3 regions of the Prosthecomicrobium sp. N25 genome follow, and region 1 is predicted to be linked to each of the others. Evidence: predicted binding sites of a transcription regulator. Region 1 holds the regulator's gene; each other region holds the start of a gene.
The links. Region 1 encodes PhoB, which activates phosphate uptake and scavenging genes when phosphate is short. Its sites were predicted from a motif close to TGTCATNNANCTGTCAT; they were not measured.
Positions count from the first base shown of each region.

Region 2: a site for PhoB is predicted at 4,281-4,297, ahead of WBG79_RS21945 (YdcH family protein). Genes of this name have one in related genera too.
Region 3: a site for PhoB is predicted at 2,030-2,046, ahead of ugpB (sn-glycerol-3-phosphate ABC transporter substrate-binding protein UgpB). Genes of this name have one in related genera too.

Region 1 is NZ_JBBCAT010000001.1:2,971,116-2,977,113, reverse strand. Features, by position in the region: gene pstA (phosphate ABC transporter permease PstA) at 1-848, shown strand, start outside; gene pstB (phosphate ABC transporter ATP-binding protein PstB) at 889-1,686, shown strand; gene phoU (phosphate signaling complex protein PhoU) at 1,704-2,417, shown strand; gene phoB (phosphate regulon transcriptional regulator PhoB) at 2,440-3,138, shown strand; gene WBG79_RS13515 (hypothetical protein) at 3,220-3,645, shown strand; gene WBG79_RS13510 (class II aldolase/adducin family protein) at 3,704-4,387, opposite strand; gene WBG79_RS13505 (TRAP transporter large permease) at 4,552-5,847, opposite strand; gene WBG79_RS13500 (TRAP transporter small permease) at 5,844-5,998, opposite strand, start outside.
Region 2 is NZ_JBBCAT010000003.1:580,335-586,332, forward strand. Features, by position in the region: gene WBG79_RS21925 (sialidase family protein) at 1-186, opposite strand, end outside; gene lysA (diaminopimelate decarboxylase) at 383-1,702, shown strand; gene WBG79_RS21935 (ABC transporter substrate-binding protein) at 1,719-2,654, opposite strand; gene WBG79_RS21940 (ABC transporter permease) at 2,682-3,557, opposite strand; TPP riboswitch at 3,630-3,737, opposite strand; gene WBG79_RS21945 (YdcH family protein) at 4,071-4,250, opposite strand; gene WBG79_RS21950 (YdcH family protein) at 4,516-4,722, shown strand; gene WBG79_RS21955 (GGDEF domain-containing protein) at 4,712-5,383, opposite strand; gene purE (5-(carboxyamino)imidazole ribonucleotide mutase) at 5,549-5,998, shown strand, end outside.
Region 3 is NZ_JBBCAT010000001.1:2,837,866-2,843,863, reverse strand. Features, by position in the region: gene ugpA (sn-glycerol-3-phosphate ABC transporter permease UgpA) at 1-517, opposite strand, end outside; gene ugpB (sn-glycerol-3-phosphate ABC transporter substrate-binding protein UgpB) at 637-1,947, opposite strand; gene WBG79_RS12940 (hypothetical protein) at 2,230-2,616, shown strand; gene WBG79_RS12935 (septal ring lytic transglycosylase RlpA family protein) at 2,731-3,711, shown strand; gene WBG79_RS12930 (D-alanyl-D-alanine carboxypeptidase family protein) at 3,896-5,131, shown strand; gene tmk (dTMP kinase) at 5,128-5,799, shown strand; gene WBG79_RS12920 (DNA polymerase III subunit delta') at 5,821-5,998, shown strand, end outside.

The DNA.
Region 1 (5,998 bases):
CGGCGGCCTCCAGAACCTGGGAGCTCGTTCAGATCGATGCCGGCGAGAGCGTCCGCAAGATCACCGACAAAGAAATCGCGGTGCTCGAACTCTTGCGCGGCAAGGGGCTGGTCGAGGCCGGATTCAACTGGTCATTCTTCACCACCGGCGACAGCCGCGAGGCGGAATCGGCCGGCATCCTCGGCGCGCTCGTCGGCTCGGCCATGACCATGCTGGTGACCCTGGTGATCTGCCTGCCGCTCGGCGTCGGGGCCGCCATCTACCTCGAGGAGTTCGCGCCGAAGAACCGGTGGACCGAGCTGATCGAGGTCAACATCAACAATCTCGCGGCCGTGCCCTCGATCGTGTTCGGTCTTCTCGGCCTGGCGGTCTTCCTGAACTTCTTCGGCCTGCCGCGGTCCGCCCCGCTCGTCGGTGGGCTGGTCCTTGCGCTCCTGGTCCTGCCGACCATCATCATCGCGAGCCGGGCGGCCCTGAAGGCGGTGCCGCCTTCGATCCGGGAGGCCGCGCTCGGGGTGGGCGCCTCCAAGCAGCAGGCCATCTTCCACCACGTCTTGCCGCTGGCCATGCCGGGCATTCTGACCGGAACGATCATCGGCATGGCCCATGCGCTCGGCGAGACGGCGCCGCTCCTGATGATCGGCATGGTCGCCTTCATCGTCGACGTGCCGCACAGCATCTCGGATGCAGCGACCGTGCTGCCGGTGCAGATCTTCCTCTGGTCCGACCTGCCCGAGGTGGCGTTCCAGGCGAAGACCGCCGCCGCGATCCTGGTGCTGCTGGCCTTCCTGTTCGTCATGAACGGGCTCGCCATCGTGCTCAGAAAGAAGTTCGAACGCCGCTGGTGACCCGGTCGGCCGTCCCGTAGTCTCCGGGGGAGCAGGAATGATGGACATCATGGTCGAGAAGCCGGGTACCACGGTCGAGCAGCGGCCGAAGGTCAGCGCCCGTGGGGTCAATGTCTTCTATGGTGAGAAGCATGCCCTGAAGGACGTCACCATCGACATCCCCGAGAAGAGCGTCACCGCCTTCATCGGGCCGTCGGGCTGCGGCAAGTCGACCTTCCTGCGCTGCATCAACCGGATGAACGACACCATCCCGATCGCCCGGGTCGACGGCCGGATCGAGATCGACGGCGCCGACATCTACGATCCCGAGCTCGACGTCGTGCAACTCCGGGCCCGGGTCGGCATGGTCTTCCAGAAGCCCAATCCCTTCCCGAAGTCGATCTACGAGAACGTCGCCTACGGCCCGCGCATCCATGGCCTCGCCCGCTCGAAGGCGGACCTGGACGACATCGTGTCCTCCAGCCTGCAGAAGGCCGGGCTGTTCGAGGAGGTCAAGGACCGGCTCGGTGATTCCGGAACCAGCCTCTCGGGCGGCCAGCAGCAGCGCCTCTGCATCGCCCGCGCCATCGCGGTCGGCCCCGAGGTCATCCTGATGGACGAACCCTGCTCGGCGCTGGACCCGATCGCCACCGCGCGCATCGAGGAACTGATCGACGAGCTGCGCTCGAACTTCACCATCATCATTGTCACCCACTCGATGCAGCAAGCCGCCCGCGTGTCGCAGAAGACGGCCTTCTTCCATCTGGGCAGCCTGGTCGAGGAGGGGCCGACCGACGTGATCTTCACCAAGCCGACCGACCGGCGCACGCAGGACTACATCACCGGCCGCTTCGGCTGAGGAAGGCGAGGGGAATCATGGCCGAACACATCGTCCGCTCCTTCGAGCAGGAACTGAAGGCGCTCTCCGGGTCGATCGCCGAAATGGGGGGCCTCGCGGAAGGCCTCGTCGCCGACTCCATCACGGCGCTCGTCCGCATGGACTCCGAACTCGCCCAGAAGGTCATCACCACCGATGCGCGCCTGGACCGTCTCCAGCGCGACGTCGAGGAACGCGCGATCCTGATCATCGCCAAGCGCCAGCCGATGGCGATGGACCTGCGCGAGATCGTCGGCGCCCTGCGCATCTCCAACGACCTCGAACGCGTCGGCGACCTCGCCAAGAACATTGGCAAGCGCGTCATCGCCATCAACGGCAACTTCAACTCGAAGAAGCTGGTCATCGGCGTTGAGCACCTCGCCGAGATCGCGCTGGAGCAGCTCAAGGACGTGCTCGACAGCTTTACGGCCCGCGACGACGCCCGGGCCCTGCGCGTGCGTGGCCGTGACGACGAGATCGACGCCCTCTACACCTCGCTCTTCCGGGAACTCCTGACCTACATGATGGAGGACCCGCGCAACATCTCGATCTGCACGCACCTGCTCTTCTGCGCGAAGAACATCGAGCGCATCGGCGACCACGCCACCAACATCGCCGAGACGGTGCACTACGTGGTGACGGGCGAGCAGCTGGCCGAGGACCGCCCGAAGGGCGACACCTCCCATCTCATCAATGTCCTGTCCGACGATTGATTGTCCGGAGACCCGACCCGCCATGGCGCGCGTGCTGATCGTGGAGGACGAGGAGGCGCTGACGCTTCTCCTCCGCTACAACCTGGAATCCGAGGGCCACGAGGTCGACGCCTGCGCCCGGGGCGACGACGCCGATCTGCGGCTGAAGGAAGCCGTCCCGGACCTGCTCCTGCTCGACTGGATGCTGCCCGGCCTGTCGGGAATCGAGCTTTGCCGCCGCCTGCGGACCCGGCCCGAGACGGAGCGGCTGCCCATCATCATGCTGACGGCCCGCGGCGAGGAGGCCGAGCGGATCCGCGGCCTCGCGACCGGTGCCGACGACTACGTGGTGAAGCCCTTCTCGGTGCCCGAGCTGATGGCGCGGATCCGGGCCATGCTGCGCCGCGCCAAGCCGGAGCTCGTCTCCTCGCGCCTCGCCGCCGGCGACATCGAGCTCGACAAGGAGACCCGCCGCGTCCGCCGCGGCGACCGCGAGATCCACCTCGGCCCGACCGAGTTCCGCCTGCTCGAGTTCCTGATGACGACGCCGGGCCGCGTCTTCACCCGCGAGCAGCTCCTCGACGGGGTCTGGGGCCGCGACGTCTATGTGGACGAGCGCACGGTCGACGTCCATGTCGGCCGGCTGCGCAAGGCCATCAACCGGGGCCGCGAGCGCGACCCCATCCGCACCGTCCGCGGCGCGGGCTACGCCTTCGACGAGCGCTTCGCGGCGGCGGCGTGAGTGTCGCGATGGCGGCTCGCCGCGCGATCTGCTACCCAGCCGGAGGGCCGCGGAGGGACGGCCGGTCGGGAGACGGTGGACATGGCGCGGCGCGAGTGCGGTACTTGCACGCTCTGTTGCAAGGTCCTGGGCATCCGCGAGCTGGAGAAGCCGCGGGGATCGTGGTGCCCGTCCTGCGCCAAGGGGCGCGGCTGCACGGTCTACGAGGCCCGGCCCACGAGCTGCCGCGACTTCGAATGCTTCTGGCTCAAGGCCCCGGAGGCGGCCCACGTCATGATGCCCGACGCGCTCCGCCCGGACCGCTGCAAGGTGGTCTTCGTGGTCCCGCCGGACGGAGCGGGCCTCGTCGCCGAAACCGATCCGGCGACCCCGACCGCCTGGCAGCGGCCGGACGTGCTCGCCGTGCTGCGGGCCGTGGCGTCGACCGGGCAGGTGGCCGGGGTCTTCGCAGGATCCCGGCGCTGGGTGGTGCACCCGGACGGCGGCTTCACGGAAGTCCGGGATTGAGCAGCCTTGCGCGGTCGAGGATCTCTTCCGCGTCGCGGCGGCAGCCCGGTCACGCCGCTCACCCGGCCGTCTTGAGCTTCTTCTTCTTCGGCTCCTGGTGCCCGTAGGTGGCGAAGCCCTTGCGGGTGTCCTCGATCTCGGCCTCGTTCAGGAGCACCGGGCCACCGATCAGGAGCGTGTGGTAGTACTGCTTGGCGATCGTCTCGAGCTCGACGGCGAGCCACATCGCCTTGTCGAGGCTGGCACCCGTGGCGATCATGCCGTGGTTGGCGAGCAGGCAGCCGGTCCGGCCCTCGAGCGCCTTCAGGGCGTTGGCCGAGAGCTCCGCCGTGCCGTAGGTGGCGTAGTCGGCGACGCGGACGTCCATGCCACCGAAGGCCGCGATCATGTAGTGGCAGGACGGGATCGGCTTGCGGGCGATCGCCAGGATGGTGGCGAAGGTCGAGTGGGTGTGCACGATCGCGCCGACCTCGGGCCGCGCCTTCATGATGTCGAGGTGGAAGCGCCACTCGGTCGACGGCTTCAGCGGGCCGTCCCAGGTGCCGTAGTCGCCGTCGATCGGCATGGAGGCGATCATCTCCGGCTCGCACAGGTCGTAGGGCGTCGCACTCGGGGTGATCAGCATGCGGTCGCCGTATCGCGCCGAAATGTTGCCGGCCGTGCCCTGGTTCAGGCCCGCGGCGTTCATCCAGCGGCACTTGTCGATGATCGCCTGGCGGAGCGCCTTCTCTTCCTTGCTCATGGACTCGTCCTTCTGGTGCTCGGGAAGGCTTCGGCAGGGCCGGTCTGCGGGGCGGCCCGGCCGTGAATGGCCTCGCCAGGGTGACGCGAATCGAGCGTCTCGTCTTGGCGCATCGTAGTCGACGCGCGACCCCGCGGTCGGCCTCCGGACGCGCCCGCCCGGCGCTAACCGACGTAGCCGAACTGGCGCGGAAGCCAGAGGACGCTTTCGGGGAAGAGGATGAGGATCGCCAGCGTGGCGACGAGCACGGCGATGAAGATCCAGATCTCGTCGATCATCTCGCGGAGCGGGATGCCCGTCACCGCATTGGTGACGAAGAGGAGGACGCCATAGGGCGGGGTGATCAACCCGATCATGGTGTTGATGACGACTACGACGCCGAAGTGCACGAGGTCGATGCCGAGGGCGTTGCAGGCGGGTATGAACAGGGGAACGATGACCAGGATGATGGTCGAGGCGTCGATGAAGCAGCCGAGCACCAGGAGCAGGACGTTCACGCCGATCAGGAACACGAGCGGCGACACCTGCACGTCCTTCAGCCACTCGGAGACCTGGCCGGGGATGTTCTCGCTGGCCACGATGTAGTTGAAGATGAGCGCGCCGCCGATCAGCAGGCCGACCGAGGCGGAGCCCTTCGCGCTCTCCAGGAAGACGCCGTAGAGGTCCCTGAGCGAGATCGCCCGGTAGAAGATGCCGGCGAGGATCAGGGAATAGGCCGCTGCCACGGCCGCGGCCTCGGTCGGGGTCGCGACGCCACCGTAGATCCCGTAGAGCAGGATGGCGGGCATCATCAGGGCCGGCAGGGCGCGGAACGTGGTCCTCGGCAGTTCCGAAAGGGGCACGGGCTCCTCGAGCGCGAAGTTGCGCTTCACTGCGATCCAATGATTGACGACGGACAGCACGAGGCCGATCAGCAGACCCGGCAGGAAGCCGCCGATGAACATGTAGCCGATCGAGGCATCGGACACGAGCGAGTACATCACCATCGGGATGGACGGCGGGATGATCGGGCCGATCACCGCCGAGGCCGCCGTCAGCGCGGCCGCATAGCCGCGGGGATACCGGCCGTCCTTGGCCATCATCTCGGTGATCAGCTTGCCGATGCCGGCAGCGTCGGCGATCGCCGAGCCCGACATCCCCGAGAAGATGATGCTGGTCACCACATTGACGTGACCGAGTCCGCCCCGGACGCGACCGACCAGCAGAACGCAGAACTGGAGCAGGCGCTCGCTGATCGTGCCGGCGTTCATGATGTTGGCGGCGACGATGAAGAGCGGCACCGCCAGGATCACGAAGCTGTCGTAGATGCCCTGGATGACCTGCTCGGCCGCGAGGCCGAGGTCCTGCCCCTTCACGAACAGGTAGGCGACCGCGGAGACGATCATGCCCAGGGAGATCGGCGCGCCGATGGCGGCGAGGCCGAAGAGGGTGACGAGGGCGACCGCGAACGGGAAACTCATGACCGCGGTTCCCCGTCGAGGTCTTCCATGCGTGCGCCCCGGATCAGCCGCCAGGCCCGGACCCCGTAGCGCACGATGATGGCGATCGCGAAGACCGCATAGATGCCGAAGACGATGTCGAGCCGGATGCCGATGATGGCGCTCGACTTGA
Region 2 (5,998 bases), on a different contig from region 1:
GAAGAGGCTCGGCGAATGGGCGTGCCCGGCGGGCTTCACATAGTCGAGCAGATCCTCGAACAGCGGCGGCAACGCGCGCGCGCTTGCGGCGAGTTCCTCGGGCTCCAGCGCGAAGCCCCAGCCGAGCGGCGCCGGCGCCCGCGTCAGCGCCACCGCCGACAGGCCGAGCCAGGCCACGGCCGCCACGCCCAGGATCGTGTTTCGGACGGACGGCAGGGCGGATCTCCTCCGGCAGGGCCGCCCGGTCCGGCCGCCCGCGCTTCCCAGTTAGGCCCCCGCCCCCGCGTCGTCAACGGGCGGGGCGCCCCGTTGCCGGAGCCGCTTACCCGCCCTCGTGTTTCGTGCTAGCAACCCGGCCGACGGACCCACCCGAGCGAGTGCCATGGACGACCTCTACCGCCGCCTCCCGCCGACCGGCTTCGCCCCGAGGGCGGGCGAGCTCCATGCCGAGGGCGTCCCCCTGTCGGCGATCGCGGCCGCGGTCGGCACGCCCGTCTACGTCTACTCGGCCGCACGGTTGCGCGAGCGCGTGCGCGCCCTGAAGGCCGCCGTCGGGCCGCTCGGGGTCGCCGTCCACTTCGCCATGAAGTCCAACGCCAACCAGGCGGTCCTCGCCCTCATGGCCGCCGAGGGCATCGGCGCCGACATCGTCTCGGGCGGCGAGATGGCCCGGGCGCTGGCGGCCGGCATGGCGCCGCGTCACGTCGTCTTCTCCGGCGTCGGCAAGACCGCGGCCGAGATCGCCGCCGCGCTCGACGCGGGCCTGCATCAGATCAATGTCGAGTCCTTCGAGGAACTCCGCCTGGTCGACGAGATCGCGGGCGCCAAGGGCCGGGTCGCCGATGTGGCGCTGCGCGTCAACCCGGACGTCGACGCCGAGACCCACGCCAAGATCACCACCGGCAAGAAGGACAACAAGTTCGGCATCGACGCCAGCACGCTCGGCCGCCTGGACAACGAGGTGAAGGCCCTGCCCCACGTCCGGGTGGTCGGTCTCGCCATGCACATCGGCTCGCAGATCATGACCCCCGCGCCCTTCCTGACCGCCTACGGCCGGGTGGCGGCGCTCGCCGAGGAACTGCGCCGCAAGGGCTACCCGCTGACCCGCCTCGATCTCGGCGGCGGCTTCGGCATCCCCTACGAGAACGAGCTGGAGTTCTCCTTCGCCGACCTCGCCGACGCGATCCGGGCGACCGTCCACGGCCGGGGTTTCGACCTCTCCATCGAGCCCGGCCGCTCGCTGGTCGCCGACGCCGGCATCCTGCTCGCACGCACGATCTTCGTGAAGGATGCGGGCGGCATGCATTTCCTCGTGCTCGACGCGGCCATGAACGACCTCGTCCGCCCCGCCATGTACGAGGCCCACCACGACATCGTGCCGGTCCGCATCCCCGCGCCGGCCGCGCCGACGGTCGAGTACGACATCGTCGGGCCGATCTGCGAGAGTTCCGACACCTTCGCCAAACGCCGCCGCCTGCCCGCGCTCGCCGCCGGCGACCTCGTCGCCATCGCGACCGCCGGCGCCTATGGGGCGACCATGTCGTCGACCTACAACGCCCGCCCGCTCGCCCCCGAGGTGCTGGTCGACGGCACCCGCTGGGCGACGGTCCGTCGCCGGGTCGAGGTGGCCGAGCAGATCGGCTGGGACCAGGTCCCCGACTGGATCGGCCCGGCGAAGCCGGGGCAGCGGGCGGCCGAGTAGCCGCCGCTCGACCGTCTCACTTCGGCGCCACCGCGTAGGTCTCGACCGGCGGCACCGTGTCGATCAGCCCCTTGGCCTTCAGGAACGCCGCGAAGCGCTCGGTGCGGCCGACGTCGAGCGCGGCGGGCCGCTTGGCGAAACGCGGCAGCGTATCGAAGAAGGCCCGGCGGTTCAGCTCGTCGTCGAGCTTCTTGTCGGACGCCTTGAACAGCGCCCAGGCCTCGGCCGGGTTGTTGGTCAGCCACAGCGTCGCCTTCTCGACCGCCGCCAGGAAACGCGGCAGCCGCGGATCCCCGGTCCGGTCCCGGCGGGCCAGATAGATCAGCTCGTCATAGGCCGGGATGCCCAGCTCCTCGGGAAAGAAAGCCCGCCCCTTCTTGCCGGCGAGCTCCAGTTCGGTGAGTTCGAAGTTCCGGTAGCCGCCCACGACCGCGTCCACCTGCCCTGACAGGAGCGCTCCCGTCAGGGCGAAGTTGACGTTGACGAGTTCCACGTCCTTGGCCGTCAGGCCGGCGCCCTCCAGCATCTGCAGCAGCACCGCGTCCTCGAAGCCGGACACCGAGTAGCCGACCTTCTTGCCCTTGAGGTCCTTGACCGTCTTCACCGGCCCGTCCGCGAGCACGATGACGGTGTTGAGCGGCGTCTCGACCAGCGTGCCGAAGCGGGCGACCGGCAGCCCCTCCTTGACCGCGAGGTGCAGGCTCGGCTGGTACGAGATCGCGACGTCGACCTGCCCGGCCGCCAGCAGCCGCGGCGGCGCCGAGGGGTCGGCCGGGGCGATCAGTTCGACGTCGAGCCCTTCGGCCGCGAAGAAGCCCTTCTCCCGGGCGACCACGAGCGGCGCGTGGTCGGGATTGACGAACCAGTCGAGCGCGACCGACAGCTTGTCGGCGGCGCCCGCCGGGGACGCCAGGATCAGGCTCAGGGCGGCGGCGGCGATGAGGCGTCGCATGGATCGGCTCCTGTTGTGGGGGTTGGGTCAGGCCGTCTCGGGCAGCCAGGGCACGAGGCGGCGCGTGAGGAGGTCGACGGCCAGCCGGAGCGCGACCGCCAGGGCCGCCACGATGACCAGCGCGGCGAACATGGTGTCGGTCTGCAGCCGCGCGTTGGCGTGCATCATCAGGAGGCCGAGGCCCGAGGAGGACCCGACCCACTCGCCGACCACCGCCCCGATCGGCGCGACGGCGGCCGCCATCCTGAGGCCCGAGACGAGCGCCGGCAGCGCCGCCGGGATCCGGATCATGGACAGGGTCTGCCAGCGCCGGGCGCGATAGAGGACGGCGAGGTCGAGGAGGCCCGGGTCGGTGCGGCTCAGTCCGTCGTGGAACGCCGAGGCGACCGGGAAGAAGATGATCAGGCTCGCCATCACCACCTTGGAGGCGAGGCCGAAGCCGAACCAGAGCACCAGCACCGGCGCGATGGCGAAGACCGGCAGCGACTGCAGCACCACGACGACGGGCAGCACCAGCCGGCGCGTCGCCGGCCAGTAGGCCATGCCGAGCGCGGTCGCGAGGCCGACGGCGGTGCCGAGCAGGAGCCCGAGCACGATTTCCCCGCCGGTCACCAGCGTGTTCGCCGCCAGGTCGTCGAAGCGGGTGACGAAGGCCGCCGCCACGCGGTCCGGTCCCGGCAGCAGGTAGGGCGGCGGCGCGAAGATCAGCACGGCCGCCCACCAGAGCGCGATCAGGCCCGCCGCCACCCCGGCGAGTTCGGCCACGAACGACAGGGTCGGCGACCGCGCCCCGTCGAGCGGCCGCACGGCGCCGCGGCCGGGCTCCGCGCCGGCCGGTTCCGTCCCGCGGGTCCCGCCCCGCGCAACCGGCAGGCGCCGGCCGATCTCGTGTGCGATCGTCATGGATCTCCGCTCCGGAACGGCGACGCCCGCGAGGGCGGCGTCGGGTGGAGATCCGGGGACTCTGGCTGTCGGAAACGCGGAAGATCCCGTCCCTTCGCCGGCATGACCCGGATCAGGTTCAAAGGGTCCGGTGCTCGCGCACCATCTCAGCTCCGGATCGGAGCACCCCTCGGACAAAGGATAAGATGGACCACCCCGGCCTGGCATGCAAGGGCGCGGCGCCCATGCGTTTCGAGGCGATGGTCGCACCGGGCCGCTGCCCCGGACGCGAAAACGCCGCGGGCGAGGCCGCGGCGCGTCGACAAAGACCCCTTCCCGATGGTCTTCTGATCCGTTCCGGCCCGGCGAGAACTCGCCGGGGCCGGACCCTTCTGCGGTCTCCGGGCTGAACATGCCGGGACCGGGGGAGGCCGTCTGCGTGACGGCCAGGAAACCGGAATCGTCTGCGGCGCGACGCCTGGACTCGGGGGCCGCTCCGATCCCGCCGGGGCTCCTCGCCTCCGGGGTAGCGCGTCAGTGGATGGTGACGCCGGACTTCAGACGGGAAATCTCATCTTTCAACAGCAGCTTGCGCCGCTTCAGGTCCGCGATCTCGAGGGAATCGATGCTCGGATGGGCAAGGGCGTCGCGCAACTCGTCCTCGAGGGCCGCGTGGCGACGATTCAGTTCCGCAAGATGCGATTCGATGGACATGCTGAAAGCCTCCCATTCTCGCAGGACTTGGCTACAGGAGCATGACAGCGAGCCGCCATGCCCGCAAGCTTGGATGTGGTGAATACGGATCCGCTTTCCACCCCCTCGCTCACTTTTTCGGTTACCGAATGGTTTACCCTGCGCCACGGCGCCCCTACGGCAGCTTGGGCGGCGGGGTCCCCTTTTGCCGCGCTTCGGTTTATGATTGCCGGACCGTTTCGCAGTCGGGCCCGGAGCCCACGACCGGAAAGACGCGGCGCAGTCCATGACCGAGCAGGAAGAGCAGGAAATCCGCCAGGAACTCGTCGGCTTGCGCCAGGAGCACCGCGACCTCGACACCGCCATCGCCGCGCTGGTCGAATCCGGCCGGGCCGATCACCTGACCATCCAGCGGCTGAAGAAGCGCAAGCTGGCGATCCGGGACCGGATCCAGCATCTCGAGGACCGGCTCGTCCCCGACATCATCGCCTGAGCGGATCGTCCCCGGGCACGCCCTGCCGCTCGCGCTTGTCGCGGAACATGTCCCGGTCCGCCCTGAGGATCGCGCTCTCCGCCGTGTCCTCCGGCTCGAAGGCGGCGATGCCGACCGACGCCCGGATCTCCACCGGGACCCCGTCCACCACGACCGGCGCCGCCTCCAGCGCCGTCCGTAGGCTCTCGGCCTTTCGCCTCAGCCCCTCCGGATCCACCTGCCGAAGCACGACCAGGAACTCGTCCCCGCCGATCCGCCCGGCCGCGTCGGAGCTGCGGATGACGGACCGGATCCGCCGCCCCGCCTCCGTCAGGAGCCCGTCCCCGACCGCATGGCCGTACCGGTCGTTCACGGTCTTGAAGCTGTCCAGGTCCACGAAGGCGAGGCCCGCCGCCGCCCCGTAGCGGCGTCCGAAGTCGATGACGCGGGCGATCTCGGCGAGCAGGCCGCGGCGGTTGAGGAGCCCCGTGAGGTCGTCCTCGTGGACCATCGTCTCGAGTTCGGCGATCCTGGCACTCCGCCGGGCCAGCTCGACCTCGAGTTCGCGGATGCGGCGCCGGAGCCCGTCCTCGCCCCCGGTCCCGACGCCGTGGCCGGCCGACCGGCGGATCTCGCCGCCACCCTCGTCCGACGGGGCGTCTTCACGCCGCGGATCTTTCATCGACTGCCGCTTTCGCAAGGGGAGATGGTGCCGACAGTAGCCGCCTCCCGCCCTGGAATCAAAGCCGGAATCTGAGACGGGCGCGCTTGTGGAACCATCGCCCTTCCCCTATAAACCGGCGCTTTCCGGGGGTCATGGCCCCCGGTCGATCAGGGGCGCATCACCATGCCGGACAGCGCGGCGCCGGTCGCGATAATCATGGGCAGCCAGTCCGACTGGGATTGCATGCGCCACGCCGCCGACACGCTCGACCGGCTCGGCGTCGCCCACGAGGTCCTCATCGTCTCAGCCCATCGCACGCCCGATCGCCTCTACGCCTTCGCCAAGGGCGCCCGCGCGGCCGGCCGCAAGGTCATCATCGCCGGCGCCGGCGGCGCCGCCCACCTGCCCGGCATGACCGCCGCCCTGACGCCCCTCCCCGTGCTCGGCGTTCCCGTGGAATCGAAGGCTTTGAGTGGCGTCGACAGCCTGCACTCGATCGTCCAGATGCCGGGCGGCATCCCGGTCGGAACGCTCGCCATCGGCAAGCCGGGCGCCATCAACGCGGCGCTCCTCGCCGCCGCCATCCTGGCCCTGTCGGACGACGCCCTCGCGGCCCGCCTCGACGCGTTCCGC
Region 3 (5,998 bases), 130 kb from region 1:
AATTGTAGCTGATCTGCTTCCAGGTCGCCGCCAGGACGACCAGCACCATGGCGTCGACGCCGTCGAGCAGCGGGTTCCACGAGACGCCCCGGGCCCGGATGGCCTGCGCCACCATGCCGAGCGAGGGCTGGAACATGAAGAGCCAGAGGGCGCCGGCGATCGCCGGGGCGACCGCATAGGGCCAGATCAGCAGCGTCTTGTAGACGGTCGCGCCGCGGATGTGCTTGTCGGCCTGCACGGCGAGCAGCAGCGCCAGCCCGAGCGACAGGGACGCGACCAGCACCGAGAAGACGGCCGTGTTGGTTACGGCGCGCAGGTACTCGGGTGTCTTGAAGAGGAGCTCGTAGTTTTCGAGCCCGACGAAGATCTGCGTCGTCCCGAAGGCATCCTCGATGAAGAAGGACTGGCGCACCGCCTGGGCGGCCGGCCAATAGAAGAAGATCAGCGTCACCGCGAGCTGGGGGCTCAGCAGCAGGAAGGGGAGGAGCTTCCCCGAGAAGGCGGTTCGCTTGTCCATGGGGGCGGCCGGTCGGAGGGCAGTCGAGGCCGCCGGCGCTGGGCCGGCGGCCGTCTCCGTCGAAGGAGGGCGGGCAGGGGTCCGCCGGGCCGCGCCCGGCGGGTGCCCGGCCGGCGCGATCAGCGGGCCGCGGTGCGCTCGAACTGCCGGAGCACGGCGTTGCCGCGCGACACGGCGTCGTCCATCGCCTGCTGGGGCGACTTCTTGCCGGCCAGCGCGAGCTCGATCTCCTCGGCCCACAGGTCGCGGATCTGCACGAGGTTGCCGAGCCGCAGGCCGCGAGAGTTCTCGGTCGGCGCCTTGAAGGCCATCTGCTTGACGCTGGTCTCGGTCGACGGGTTCTTGGCGTAGAAGCCCTGCGACTTGGTCAGCTCGTAGGAGGCGGGGGTGATCGGCAGGTAGCCGGTCTCCTGGTGCCACCAGGCCTGGACGTCGGGCTTGGACAGATAGGTGAAGAACTTCGCGATGCCCTTGTAGTCATCGGCCGGCTTGCCCGCCATCACCCAAAGGGAGGCCCCGCCGATGATCGAGTTCTGCGGAGCGCCCTGGACGTCCGGGTAGTAGGGCATGAAGGCCGTCGAATACTCGAACTTGGCGTTGGCCTTGACGTTGCCGTAGAAGGCCGAGGAGGTGAGGAAGAGCGGGCACTCGCCGGAGGTGAAGCGGCCTTCGCCCTCGTTGGTGCGGCCGGAATAGTCGAAGGTCTTGTCCTTCTGCATCTCGACGAGGTTCGTCAGATGCCGGACGACGGCCGGGTTGTTGAACTTCAGCTCGGTGTCGAAGCCGTCGAGGCCGTTCGCCTTGGTCGAGAGCGACAGGTTGTGCCAGGCGGTGAACTCCTCGATGTTGGCCCAGGTGGTCCAGGCCGTCGAGATGCCGCACTTGTCCCAGCCGGCCGCCTTCAGCTTCTTGGCCGCCTCGAAGGCCTCGGGCCAGGTCTTCGGCGGCTCGGCGAGGCCCGCCTTCTTCAGCGCGTCGTTGTTGACCCACATGACCATGGTCGACGAGTTGAAGGGGAAGGAGAGCATGTCACCCTTGGCGGTCGAGTAGTAGCCCGTGACCGCCGGCAGGTAGGACTTCGGGTCGAAGGGTTCGCCCGTCTCGGCCATCATCTGGTAGACCGGCTTCACGGCGCCCTTGGCGGCCATCATGGTGGCGGTGCCGACCTCGAAGACCTGCAGGATGTGCGGGGCGTTGCCGGCCCGGAACGCGGCGATGCCGGCGTTCATCGTGTCGGCGTAGGACCCCTTGTAGGTCGGCACGACCTTGTACTGCGACTGGGTCGCGTTGAAGTCGGTCGCCAGCTTCACGATCCGGTCGTTGTTGGCGCCCGTCATGGCGTGCCACCACTGGATCTCGACCTGAGCCTGGGCCGAGGTGGTGGCGCCGAGCGCCAGGGCGGCAGCGACGAGAATGCGCGTCTTCGTCATGGTCTTCATTCCTCCCAATCGGGCCGGGGACGGACCCGCTTCCGCGAGCGGCTCCCATGTCCGGCCTCATATGTCCGCCTTCGTGACGGTTCGATGATAGCGGATGTCTTTCGTATCAGTTTCGCGGCGAAACTCCAGAGGGGTTCGAGCCTGATCCCGGGCGAACCCGCGGGCGCGCAGAAGACCATACCCGTCAGATCCTTGTCACCCGGAAATCGTGCCGCTGATCCGGGCAGGGCCCTGCCGCGTAGGAACGCCGATCCGATCCCAGGGAGAGCCTCGATGAGACCCACCCACGCGACGTTCGCAGCCCTGCTGCTTCCTGCCCTGGCCGCCCCCGCGGCCGCCGACACGCTCGAAGGGCGCGAGATCGACCAGACCGTCCGGGGCCGGCGGATCTACCTCGCGGTGCCTCTCGGCGGCGAGTTCCCGCTCACCTACAGGCCGGATGGACGCGTCGACGGCTCGGGGGAGGCGGTGGGGCTCGGCCGCGTCATGCGCCCCAAGGACAGCGGCCGCTGGTGGGTCGACGGCCGGCGCCTCTGCCAGCGCTGGACCACCTGGTACGACGGCAAGGTCTTCTGCTTCACCCTCCGCAAGACCGCGCCGACCCAGCTCGCCTGGACCCGCGACGACGGCCTGAGCGGCACCGCCCGCATCGGCGACTGAGCCGGCTCCGGCCGGCGCTTCTTCCGACCCGGTTGAGACTTCGTTAGCGATCTTCGGGCACCCTGCCGGACCGAAACAGGCCCACTCGGCGCGTACGGCCGGGCAGGAGTTGCCATGACCCAGAGTTTTCGGTGCGTACGCGGGCGTCGGTCCTGGCCCGCAGCCGGTCTTGTCCTGACGTCCACGGTGCTGGCAGGCTGCAGCGCCTCCACCGACCACGCCGGCGTCGATCCCAAATACGGCGTCTCGGCGAGCCGGCGCGTCGTCGCCGACGGCGACCCGGTGCCGAAGGGCGGCGGCCGGGCGCAGGTCGGCAAGCCCTACACGATCGGCGGCCGGGTCTACGTCCCCCAGGAGGACCCCGCCTACGACCGCACAGGCGTGGCGTCCTGGTACGGACACGAGTTCCACGGGCGCGAGACGGCGAACGGCGAGGTCTATGACCGGATGTCGATCTCGGCGGCGCATCCGACCATGCCGCTGCCCTCCTACGCCAAGGTCACCAACCTCGCCAACGGCCGATCGATCGTCGTGCGCGTCAACGACCGCGGCCCCTACGCGGGCAACCGCGAGATCGACGTCTCGGAGCGCGCCGCGGACCTGCTCGGCTTCAAGGGCCGCGGCATCACCCGGGTACGCGTGCAGTATGCCGGCCGGGCGCCGCTGGAAGGCTCCGACGACACCATGCTGGCCTCGACCCTGACGGAGGGCGCCGATCCGGTCGCCGTGACGGCCATGAACGGCTCCTTCGGCCGGAGCCTCACCGGCACACTCGCCGCGACCTTCAGGCCCGCGCCGGAGCCCGTCCGCACCGCCGCGGTCCGCCCGCAGGCGGCCTGGCCGACCGCACGGCCGGCCCGGCCGGCTCGCGCGGATGACGACGACCCCGAGACCGGCGACATCGGCGACATGATCGCGGCGACGGAACGCCAAGCCTTGCCCGCCGCCCCGCCGCGCGCAAGGCCCGGACCGGTGCCGCAGTCCGAGCTGGCCCCTCCGCCCCGCTGGCGCAGTTCCGAGACGGCGCGTCCGCGCGGGCTCATGGGCTTCGCCTCGGCGGAGGACGGACCCGAATTCCCGCTGCTCCGCCGCTGAGGCGGCGCCCGCGACCACAGGTCGCCCCGAGCGTCGGACGCGTCCCCAGGGCGGAAGAGTCCGCGCCGGCCATTGGAGCTTGGCGCCGGATCGCCCATATTGGCTCACGATCGGCGACGGCGAGTCGGGCGGGAGTGGCGGCTCCCTCTTTCCCGTGGTCCGTCCGGAGGCCCGGAGTTCGAAGATGAGTGGTGTATCGGTGGCGCGGCGGATGGCGGCCGCGCTGATGGGGTTGGTGATGGCCGCGGCGACGCTCGCGGGCGCGCCGCCGCCCGGCCACGCGCAGAGCTCGGCCGCTCAGGCGGCTGCGGCGAACCAGGGCTTCGAGACCCGTGCCGAACAGGCCATCCTGATCGACCACGAGTCCGGCACCGTCCTCTACGAGAAGAACGCCGACAAGCTTTTCCCGCCGGCGAGCCTCGCCAAGATGATGACGATCGCGGTCCTGTTCGATCTCATCAAGGCCGGCAAGGTCTCGATGGAGACGGAGTTCGTGGTCAGCGAGCACGCCTGGCGGACGGGCGGGGCGCCCTCGCGAACCTCCTCGACCTTCCTGCCGATCAACTCCAAGGCGACCGTCAACGACCTCATCCAGGGCATCATCGTCCAGTCGGGCAACGACGCGGCCATCACGGTGGCGGAGGGCATCGCCGGCACCGAGCAGGCCTTCGGGGAGCTGATGACCAAGAAGGCCCGCGAGATCGGCATGCCCAAGTCGGTCTTCCACAACCCGACGGGCCTTCCGGACCCGGACCAGAAGATTACCGCCCGGGAATACTCCACGCTGACGCGCTACATCATCTCCAACCACCCCGACCTGTACAAGGTCTACGGGCAGCGCGAGTTCACCTACAACAAGATCCGCCAGTTCAATCGGAACCCGTTGCTTGCGGAGGGTATCGGCGCCGACGGACTGAAGACCGGCTACATCAAGGAATCCGGCTACAACATCGTCGGCTCGGCGGTGCAGAACGGACAGCGCCTCGTCCTCGTCATGGGCGGCTTCAAGACCGAGAAGGAACGGCAGGAGGACGCCCGCCGCCTGATGGAATGGGGCTTCCGCAACTTCGAGCAGATCACCCTCTTCAAGGCCGGCGAGCCGGCCGGCGAGGCGAGCGTCTTCGGCGGCACGGAGGGCAGGGTGAAGCTGGTCGGCGCCAAGGCCATCAACGTCCTGGTGCCCCGCGGCAACCGCGACAAGCTGCGCGCCCGCATCGTCTATCGGGGGCCCGTCCGCGCGCCCGTCGAGAAAGGCGTCCAGATCGGCAAGCTGCAGGTCCTGCGCGATGAGACCGTGATCCAGGAGACGCCTCTCTACACCGCCGATGCCGTCGGGCTCGGCACCCTGCAGAGCCGCGCCATGGACGCCGTGCTCGAAGTCGTCGGCCGGGTCGCGCGCGAAACCGTCGGGTTCCAGTGACGGGCGCCCCGCCGCCCGTCGACCTGCCACCCGCCCGCTTCGTGACCTTCGAAGGCGGCGAGGGTGCCGGCAAGTCGACCCAGGTGCGGCTCCTGGCCGATCGCCTCCGGAACGCCGGCATCGGCGTCGTCACCACCCGCGAGCCGGGCGGCTCTCCGGGCGCGGAGGCGATACGGGCCATGATCCTCTCCGGCGCGGCGGAGCGCTTCGGGGCGGAGGTCGAGGCCATGCTGTTCGCCGCCGCCCGGGCCGATCACGTCGACGCCACCATCCGGCCCGCACTCGCGCGCGGCGATTGGGTCCTCTGCGACCGCTTCGCCGACTCGACGCGCGTCTACCAGTCGGCCGTGGAGCCGGCGGTCATCGACGCCCTGGAGACGGTGGCCCTGGACGGCCTCCGCCCGCACCTGACCATCCTGCTCGACCTGCCGGCCGAGGTCGGCCTGCAGCGTGCCGCCGCGCGGCGCGGGGTCGACGCCGCCGACCGCTTCGAGAAGGAGGACGCCGCCGCCCACGAGGCCCGGCGCGACGCCTTCCTGCGGCTCGCCCGCGCCGACCCGTCCCGCTTCGCGGTCGTCGACGCGACGCAGGACACCGCGACGGTCGCCGACGCGGTATGGTATGCGATCGCCACGCGGCTCGGGCAGGGCGCCGGCCGCGCCGGCTAGCGGATCGGATCATTCATCGTCATGGCGCGCGCCAGCACCCAGGTCCAGGAGGCCGCCCCCGAGGTCGATTCGATCGAGGGGTTGCCGCTCCCGCGCGAGCGCCACACCCTGATCGGGCAGGCGGACGCCGAGGCCACGCTGCTCGACGCCTACCGGTCGGGCCGAATCCACCACGGCTGGCTCCTGGGCGGCCCCAAGG